One region of the Pseudovibrio sp. WM33 genome, then DNA from elsewhere that is predicted to be linked to it. Evidence: predicted binding sites of a transcription regulator. Region 1 holds the regulator's gene; the other holds the start of a gene.
What was found. Region 1 encodes LexA, which represses DNA repair genes until DNA is damaged. Its sites were predicted from a motif close to TGTTCNNNNTGTGTTCNG; they were not measured.
Positions count from the first base shown of each region.

Region 2: a site for LexA is predicted at 2,548-2,565, ahead of PsWM33_RS20685 (ATP-dependent helicase). Genes of this name have one in related genera too.

Region 1 covers NZ_LMCK01000022.1:24,257-28,859, forward strand. The annotation lists gene PsWM33_RS05945 (ComEC/Rec2 family competence protein) at 1-1,759, shown strand, start outside; gene lexA (transcriptional repressor LexA) at 1,655-2,377, opposite strand; gene PsWM33_RS05960 (molybdopterin molybdotransferase MoeA) at 2,627-3,841, opposite strand; gene moaC (cyclic pyranopterin monophosphate synthase MoaC) at 3,838-4,341, opposite strand; gene trpC (indole-3-glycerol phosphate synthase TrpC) at 4,399-4,603, opposite strand, start outside.
Region 2 covers NZ_LMCK01000115.1:55,413-60,015, reverse strand. The annotation lists gene ligA (NAD-dependent DNA ligase LigA) at 1-876, shown strand, start outside; gene PsWM33_RS20695 (hypothetical protein) at 936-1,547, opposite strand; gene PsWM33_RS20690 (DUF4142 domain-containing protein) at 1,764-2,261, opposite strand; gene PsWM33_RS20685 (ATP-dependent helicase) at 2,633-4,603, shown strand, end outside.

The sequences.
Region 1 (4,603 bases):
GGTGCGCCCCGGTGGGTATGACTTTGCCCGAACTGCGTTTTTCAGTGGGATTGGTGCAGTCGGCTATGCGCTTTCCAAACCGGTTGTTGTGGCACAGGTAGAGGGCACAAGTTTTCTGCAAGGGATAGAGCGTGTGCGCAGTGGGATAGCACAGCGGATCCGGCGGGTGTTGGATAACAGCCCGGAAAGTGCGTTTGCTGTTGCACTTCTGGTGGGCAAGCGAGACTATCTTGCCACCGCTGACAAGGATGCCTTGCGCAATGCAGGGCTTGCTCATGTGCTCGCTATCTCCGGCATGCATATGGGACTTGTGACCTCTCTGGTCTTCCTTGGTGCCCGCCTGATCCTATCCCTCAGCCAGTCGCTTGCGCTGAAAGGACATATTCACGTTTATGCCAGCGTGGCAGCACTGATTGCGGCGATTGTTTATCTTGGTTTGTCAGGAGCTTCTGTGGCAACGCAGCGGGCTTTTTTGATGGCGGCGATGATTTTATGCGCGGGTCTGCTTGGTCGGCGGGCCTTCAGTCTGCGTGGTCTGGCGCTGGCTTGCCTTGTGCTTTTAAGCCTGAGGCCGGAGGAGGTTCTGGCTCCCGGGTTTCAGATGTCCTTCATTGCAGTGCTCGCCTTGCTCTCAGCCTATATGCTTGGGAAGGATTGGTTGCTCGGTGATCGAGACAGTTCGCGCAGACGGAATACCTCATGGTTTCAGAAGGTTAGTCGTGTAATCTTAAAGTGGATTCTAGCTTGTGCGTTGACCTCGTTGATTGCAGGTGCTGCCACGGGGCCAGTTGCGGCGATGCATTTTGAGCAGGTTGCGCCTTATGGAGTTCTGGGGAATATTCTTGCTATGCCATTGGTGACTTTTGTGGTTATGCCCCTTGGGTTATTGAGTCTGTTGGCGATCCCGTTTGGTGCGGATGCGTTCTTTCTGCAAGGGATGGAGGCTGGGTTGGCGCTGGTGCTGAAAGCTGCCTACTGGGTGAGCTCACTCAGTGAGGGGCTGACCAGTCTCGGGGTTGCCAGTGCTCCAGGGTATCTGCTCGTGATCCTAGCGATTGTCGTGCTGTGTGTGACGCCGCTGCGCCTGAAATGGCTTTCACTTCCGGCATTTACGGTGAGTGTCCTGATGTTTGCCGGTGGCAAGGCGCCTGATCTGATGATTGCAGATGCGGGCAAGCACATTGCTTATTATGGGCAGGATGGTGCGTTTCGACTGACGTCCTCGCGTATGTCGTTTGCTGCTGACAGCCTGTTGCGCGCTGGTGGGGGTTCAGCGGGTTCGTTCAAGCAGCACAAGGTGAGGGCTTCAGATCGGTCCTGTGATGAGCGCGGCTGTGTGATTGAGATATTCCCTCAGCAGCCTGCGGAGGGAGAGAGGGTAAGTTCAGAACCTATCCTGCTGGCGCAGTCCAAAGCAGTTGATGTTTTGGAGGCTGACTGCCATCTTGCCACCATCGTCATCACACAGGTTCAGGCGCCTCCGGCTTGCCGGGCTGAGCTGGTTATCGACCAGAAGATTTTCGGAGAACGAGGTTCAGCTTACATCTGGCTCTCAGCTGGCGCTAAGGGCGGGGAAAGAATAAAAAAAGTGCGCTGGGCATATGATGCTCAGCGCAGACCTTGGAATCCAAAATTGCCTCAGGCAACCAATGATTTAATAGCGGCGGAAGAGCGCAATCATCTTGCCTTGAACGTGGACGCGGCCCGGGCCGAAGATGCGAGTTTCGTAGGCGGGGTTGGCCGCTTCCAACGCGACTGAGGCGCCTTTTTTGCGCAGGCGCTTCAAGGTTGCTTCTTCTTCATCAATCAGCGCCACAACGATTTCGCCGTTATCAGCCGTGTCACCACGTTTGATCAACACGGTATCCCCATCGAAGATACCGGCATCGATCATGGAGTCGCCTTTGACTTCCAGCGCATAATGCTCACCGCGACCCATCAGATCAGCAGGCATTGCGATGGTATGGCTTTGTGTCTGGATTGCTTCGATTGGTACGCCTGCAGCAATGCGGCCCATGACCGGGATTTCCAGCGTTGGCACTTCGTCTGGTGATGTGGTGCGTGGAGGTGGCGGCGTTGCTACTTTCTTGCTCAGGGAGCCCTCAATCACCTCAGGTGCAAAGCCTTTTTCCTTAGCGGCAGGCTTCAGGCCCGGAGAAATGGAGTCTGGCAGTTTGAGGATTTCAAGTGCACGAGCTCTGTTCGGCAAGCGGCGAATGAAGCCGCGCTCTTCCAGAGCTGTGATCAGCCGGTGAATGCCGGATTTGGAACGGAGGTCCAGCGCGTCCTTCATCTCATCGAAGGAGGGCGGAACACCGGCTTCCTTCAAGCGTTGATGGATGAACATCAAAAGCTCGTGTTGCTTCTGTGTAAGCATCTTTTATCCCCGTTCGCTCCTAAGGCGCTGATTGAAAGTGAGCGGTCATTCCTGACCAATCGCAGTTTTGTAATTCCAAGAAGCTGAAAGACTTCAACTTCTGCGATTGGAAGGACAAAACACGAACGTACTCTACCTGTTCTCATTGTGTTCTGCAATGGGTTTGTTGAGGTTAAGCCCTGCTAGAACTGGGGGATTTGGTTTCTGGTGGGTGAGTGGGCAGGGGTTGCCCACTTCTGATGTCTGGATTTAGCGTAGCTTGAGCAGGTCCACTTTTTCACCTGCCTTTGCAGCTGGTGCGTGTGGTGGACGAATGATCAGGGCATCTGCTTTTGTCAGCAAGGCAAGCATGGAAGAGTCCTGTTTGCCAAACGGTGTTGCTATCAGATCTCCGTGTTCGTCTGTGTCCAGACTGGCGCGCAGGTAGTCCTGGCGCATATCATTTGTAGGCAAATCATCTGCCAGAGTTGCTTTGGTAACGCCTTGATTTGTCACAGAGACCGTGCGGCCTAACATCTTGTCCAGAAGCGGGCCGAGGAAGAGGAGTGCGCATACAAGGCTGGAGACTGGATTGCCAGGAAGGCCGAGGACTTTCATCGGGCCAAGGGCACCGGCCATGAGGGGCTTGCCCGGGCGCATGGCGATGCGCCAGAAGCCTAGCTCCATGCCTTCAGCGCCCAGCACGTCCTGAATGAGATCGTGGTCGCCCACAGAGGCACCGCCGAGTGTCACCAGTACATCGGCTTTCGCTTCAATGGCCTGCTTCACGCGTGCCGCGATTTCCTCAGGTTGGTCTGGTGCAATGCCCAGCATCATTGGCGTTCCACCGCAGTTTCTGACGAATTCTGCGATGCCGACCTGATTGGACGCGATGATTTGATTCGGACCTGGTACCTGGCCTGGCTCTACGAGTTCATCACCATTTGCGAGGATCGCAACAACCGGTTTTTTGCGTACTGGCAAGGCTGCGTGGTTCATGGCGCCTGCAAGCGATAACTCACGGAAGCCGAGTGGCGCGCCTGCCTTCAGGAGGGTTTGACCTTCTTTGAAGTCGAGGCCTGCTGGGCGGATGAACTTACCAACAGAAACGGCTTCCTCGCAAAACAGGTTATCCCCGTCACGGCGAGCGTTTTCCTGCATTAAAATCGCGTCGACGCCTGCTGGAACAGGCGCACCTGTAAAGATGCGCAGAGCTTCTCCGGCTTGCAGCGTGCCATCGAAGTTATGCCCGGCAGCAACTTCTCCAATGACCTTCAAAGCAGTCTCTGGATCGACCGTATCAGCAGCTTTGACAGCATACCCATCCATTGCTGAGGCCGAAAATGGAGGCTGCGTTCTCGTTGCAGCAACATCTTCTGCCAGAATGCGTTCTCCGGTTTCAAGTAGTGGAAGCTGCTCGGTACCGGTCGGATTCACATCTTTCAGGAGGCGGTCCAGCGCTTCTTCAATACTGATCAAGCTCATCGGGAGTTATCCTCCTCAGCCAGATAGTGACCGGACTTGCCGCCCTTCTTCTCCAGCAACCGGATTTCACCGATCTCCATAGAACGGTCAACGGCTTTTGCCATGTCGTAAATTGTCAGGCAGGCAACGGAGGCGGCTGTAAGTGCTTCCATTTCGATGCCAGTCTGGCCGGATACTTTTGCAAAGACTTCGATCTCAATTCCTGGCAGCTCAGGATTGGGTGTGAAGTCCACCTGAACCTTGGAAAGCGCCAGAGGATGGCACAACGGGATCAGCTCGTGAGTTCTCTTGGCCGCCATGATGCCAGCAATGCGTGCCGTTGCGAGCACGTCGCCTTTCTTGGCGTTGCCTGAAAGGATCATGTCCAGAGTCTCAGGCTGCATTTTTACCTGACCGCCTGCACGGGCAATGCGTGAGGTAACCTCTTTCTCCGAAATGTCGACCATATGAGCCGCACCGCTGTCATCTAAGTGAGTGAGTTTTGGAGAAAGTTCTGACATTTTCTTGCCTCTGGACACAGTTTGTTCAGGTGTCTGCTTTTGCCAAGCAGTTGATTTTTAGCGTTTAAGTAAAGCTTTGGTTGCGGTTTCCACATCCTCCTGACGCATCAGGCTTTCGCCGATGAGGAAGGTGGAGATACCGGAGTTTTCCATTCGGTAGAGGTCTTCTGGAGTGAACAGGCCGCTTTCGCCAACAATGATCCGATCTTGCGGGATCAGTGGTGCGAGCCGCTCGCTGGTTTCCAGAGATGTCTCGAAGGTT
Region 2 (4,603 bases), on a different contig from region 1:
CCCGTGAACTGTCCGGCCTGTGGTTCTCATGCCGTTCGCGAAGTCAATCCGAACTCTGGCAAGGTTGATGCTATTCGCCGTTGTACAGGTGGATTGATTTGTCCAGCGCAAGCGATTGAGAAGCTTAAGCATTTTGTTTCTCGCAATGCCTTTGATATTGAAGGATTGGGCGAGAAGCAGGTGGAAGCGTTTTACGAATATGACATGGATAAAGGTGGTATTCGCACACCAGCGGACATCTTCACGTTAGCGGAACGGGACAAGGGGTCTCTCAATAAACTGCGGTCTCGTGAAGGATTTGGTGCTGTTTCTGCGCGCAAGTTGTTTGAAGCTATTGATAGCAAACGGCAAATTGAATTGAACCGTTTGATTTTCGGGCTTGGTATTCGCCATGTTGGTGAAGGAAATGCCAAGCTTCTGGCTCGGGCGTATTCCTCCTGGAGTGCTTTTTCTGATGCCATGATTGCAGCAACTGATGCAACTTCAGAAGCTTACCGTGAACTCAATGACATTGACGGAATTGGCGGTACGGTTGCCAATGCTCTGGTCGAGTTCTTTGCAGAGGAACATAACCGCGACGCGCTTGCTGCGTTGATTGATCAGATCACCCCGCTTGATGTGGTTGTTGCTGATAGCTCTGACAGTCCCGTTGCTGGAAAAACACTTGTGTTTACAGGTAGTTTGGAGCGCATGAGCCGGGATGAGGCGAAGGCACGTGCGGAAAGTTTGGGTGCGAAAGTGTCTGGTTCTGTTTCCAAGAAAACTGATCTGGTGATCGCGGGTCCGAAGGCTGGGTCCAAGCTCACCAAAGCACAGAGCCTTGGTGTTCAGGTTATCTCAGAGGATGACTGGTTCGAGCTGGTTGGCGATCAATAATTAAAAAGCGAGGGAGCTGTTTGGCTCCTCTCGCTGCATTCGCAGGTTTGCGGCAAAACCTACTTCTGCGCCAATGTTGCTCTTAGGCGGACAGATGCTTCGGCACGTCCGCCGATATAGAGCATCATGTTTTTGCCGTCTGTCTGAACGCTCATCGGGATGGTTTTTTCAACCTGCTTCTTCAGCGGGTCGTAGTCTGCTTCAGCTTTTTCAAGTGCTTTCAGAGCACTGTCGTATTCCTGGATCTTCTTTTTGACTGCAGGCTGGAGCTTGAGCAGCTTTTTGAGCTCTTTCGCTGTATCGCGATAGTTGGGATCAGTTTTGGGGTCTTTTTCCTGCTGCTTCAGCTGGCTTTCGAGCACTTTGAGCATTTTGTGTTTTGTCGAGATATCCTCTTCCAGTGACTTGGAGGCCTGAACAAAGCGGAAGGTTCTTGCTTTCTCTTTTTCAAGTGCGGCAATGTTCGTTCTGGCTTTCTTCATATCCGGCGCGTCTTCAACATGATTGTCGTAGGTCAGCCGGTTGGCTGCTTTGCCCTGGAAAATGAGTTTGTCGAAGCTTGCAGTGTCCGTCGCGTGGATGTTCATCCGACGTCTGATTTCAGCCCAGATGCTTGTGCGGTTTTTATAGAAATCATCGTAGTTCTTATATCTGCAAATGACCTTCGGCATATCTCAAGCTCCATTCCAGTTGCGGTCAGATGTTCTCCAGAAGCAACATCCGTGACTAAGAGAGTGGGCAGGAAATCTTAGCAAGATCTCTCGAGAGACAGCGATAATTGAGCCAAATTTGAAGATGTGATCGATGGGTTGGCTGAATTTGTCAGGAAAACACCATTGGGGCCGGAGCGCGCCACTGGTGTTTTCTGAGATGTTTGAATGAGTTGCCTAACCGATTTGCTTGCGGATCTCTGCCAGCATCGCCAGATGGGTATGAATGAAAGCGACCAGAATGGTTGCTGTAGCCACATCCACGTTCACAGGCTTTTTACCGGATTCCGGTGATTGAACCTTCAGCAAGTCCTCATGACCAGTGATTTCAGCGGAGATGTACAGACGGTCAAAATCCTCACCGTTTTCGGCCTCCAGCTTCTTGTAGATGTCTTCCAGAGCGGCGGGACGCGGGGGAGGCGTGGCGCCTGTGGATTCAATCACTTTTGAGACCGCTGTTTGTTCTTCGCTTTCCAGCTCTGCAAACTGGCGCACCAATGGATTGCTGGCCTTCATTGTCGCCATTTCACTGATGGCAAGTGAGAAGGGGCTGATTGTCAGCGTCTTGTTGGTGTAATCGGTGGAGCCGTGGTGGTTGGCCTGGGCGGAGGAAACCAGAGCAGGTGCTGCCAGTAAAGAACCGGAGATGCCAATGAGGGCGTTCCGACGTGTCATGTGTAACTTACCAGTATTCATAGTTTTTCTTTCAGGTTGTTACAGTGTTGTTTGTCTTTCGGAAGTGAAGATATTCCCATTGTTAAGCTGAGTTATTCTCGTTGGCAGGTATACGCATACTTCCTCTTTAAAACACTAAAGGGCCTCCCGGATTTCAAGTAACTCAGAACAAGCTTGATAAAACATCACAGAGCAAAGCTGGCGTGAGGCAAGAGTTACTGAGTGAAGATGCCTTGCCCTACAAAACGATGTGTATCTCTTTGCTGATGCCTCGCTTCTTCAATGTTGTTGCTATATTGTTCTTCGTTAAGTATTGGAGATTCTCCCTCTGATTTGAGAGGGGTATGCGTTCAAAGGATCTAACGAGCTCAATGGCAAACTCTTCTGGCCCACTTCATCGCGGAATACTTGCTCACCCTGCTGATCCTCTGGCTGCACCACAGCCCAAGGCAGGTGGTATCGCAGCGAGGGCCATGGCTGCACGGCAAACCAACGCCCCAGCCTATATGGAAGGATTGAATGCAGAACAACGACTTGCTGTTGAAACGATCAATGGACCGGTGCTCGTTCTTGCAGGTGCCGGGACAGGTAAGACCCGTGTTCTGACAACACGTATCGCGCATATTCTGGCAACGGGGCACGCCACTCCGGGGCAGATCCTTTCTGTAACCTTCACCAACAAAGCTGCCCGCGAGATGAAAACGCGTATTGGCGCTTACATTGGTGATGGCGTTGAAGGCATGGCGTGGCTCGGTACATTCCACGCGATCTGTGTGAAGATTTTGCGCCGCCATGCTGAGCTTGTTGGGTTGAAGTCCTCGTTCTCCATTCTGGATACGGATGATCAGGTTCGTTTGATCAAGCAGATCATTCAGGCGGAAGGTCTGGATGAAAAGCGTTGGACTGCAAAAACATTTGCCGGGCTGCTGGACAGCTGGAAGAACCGCGGGCTTACACCCTCACAGATTTCAGCTGGTGACGCACAGGCCTTTGCTAATGGCTTGGGGCGTAAACTATATGAGACTTATCAGGAACGGCTTTCTATTCTGAATGCCTGTGATTTTGGTGATTTGCTGCTGCACTGCATCACGATCTTCAAAGAGCATGATGATGTTTTAAAGAGCTTCCAGCATCGCTTCCGTTATATGCTGGTGGATGAGTATCAGGATACCAACATCGCGCAGTACATGTGGCTGCGCTTGCTGGCGCAGGGCAATCCGAACGTGGCCTGTGTTGGTGATGACGACCAGTCCATTTATGGCTGGCGTGGCGCTGAGGTTGATAACATCCTGAGATTTGAGCAGGACTTTCCGGGAGCTGTTGTGGTTCGTCTTGAGCGGAACTATCGCTCGACCAGTCACATCCTGTCCGCAGCTTCTCATCTGATTGCGCACAATCAGGGCCGGCTTGGTAAAACCCTTTTCACTGACCAGATGGGTTCTGAGGAAGAAGAGAAGGTACAAGTCACCTCGGCCTGGGATTCTCAAGAGGAAGCTCGTTCTGTTGGTGATGAGATTGAAGCCCTTCAAAACCATGGGCATTCCCTTAATGAAATGGCCATTTTGGTGCGTGCGTCCTTCCAGATGCGTGAGTTTGAAGATCGGTTCGTCACGCTTGGTTTGAACTACCGCGTTATTGGTGGCCCGCGCTTTTATGAGCGCATGGAAATCCGCGATGCATTGGCTTATTTCCGCTGTGTGATGCAGACGTCAGACGATCTGGCTTTTGAGCGTATCGTGAACACGCCGAAGCGTGGGCTTGGTGAAGCTACGCTGAAAATCGTTCATGCTTATGCACGGGAACTCGCTATTCCGCTGATGATCGCTGCGGAAGAGTTGGTGCAGACCAATGAGCTGCGTCCGAAAGCTCGTGCTGCGCTGGCGGATGTTCTTGGCATGTTGGAGAACTGGCGCAATCAGGTTGAGACCATGAGCCATACAGAGCTGGCGGAGATCATTCTTGATGAGAGTGGTTACACTCAGATGTGGCGTCAGGATCGGTCTGCGGAAGCGCCGGGGCGTTTGGACAACCTGAAAGAACTTATCCGCTCCATGGAAGAGTTTGAGAGCATGGCTGGGTTCCTTGAGCACATCTCGCTGGTGATGGATAAAGATAGTGATGCGGAAGAGGATGCGGTCTCGATTATGACGCTCCATTCTGCAAAAGGCCTTGAATTTGATACGGTTTTTCTTCCCGGTTGGGAAGAAGGTGTGTTCCCGAACCAGAGGGCATTGGATGAGACCGGACAAGCTGGTCTGGAAGAGGAACGGCGCCTCGCCTATGTGGGTCTTACCCGTGGCCGCAAGCGTGTGAAGGTGTGGTTCACCTCCAACCGCCGCATT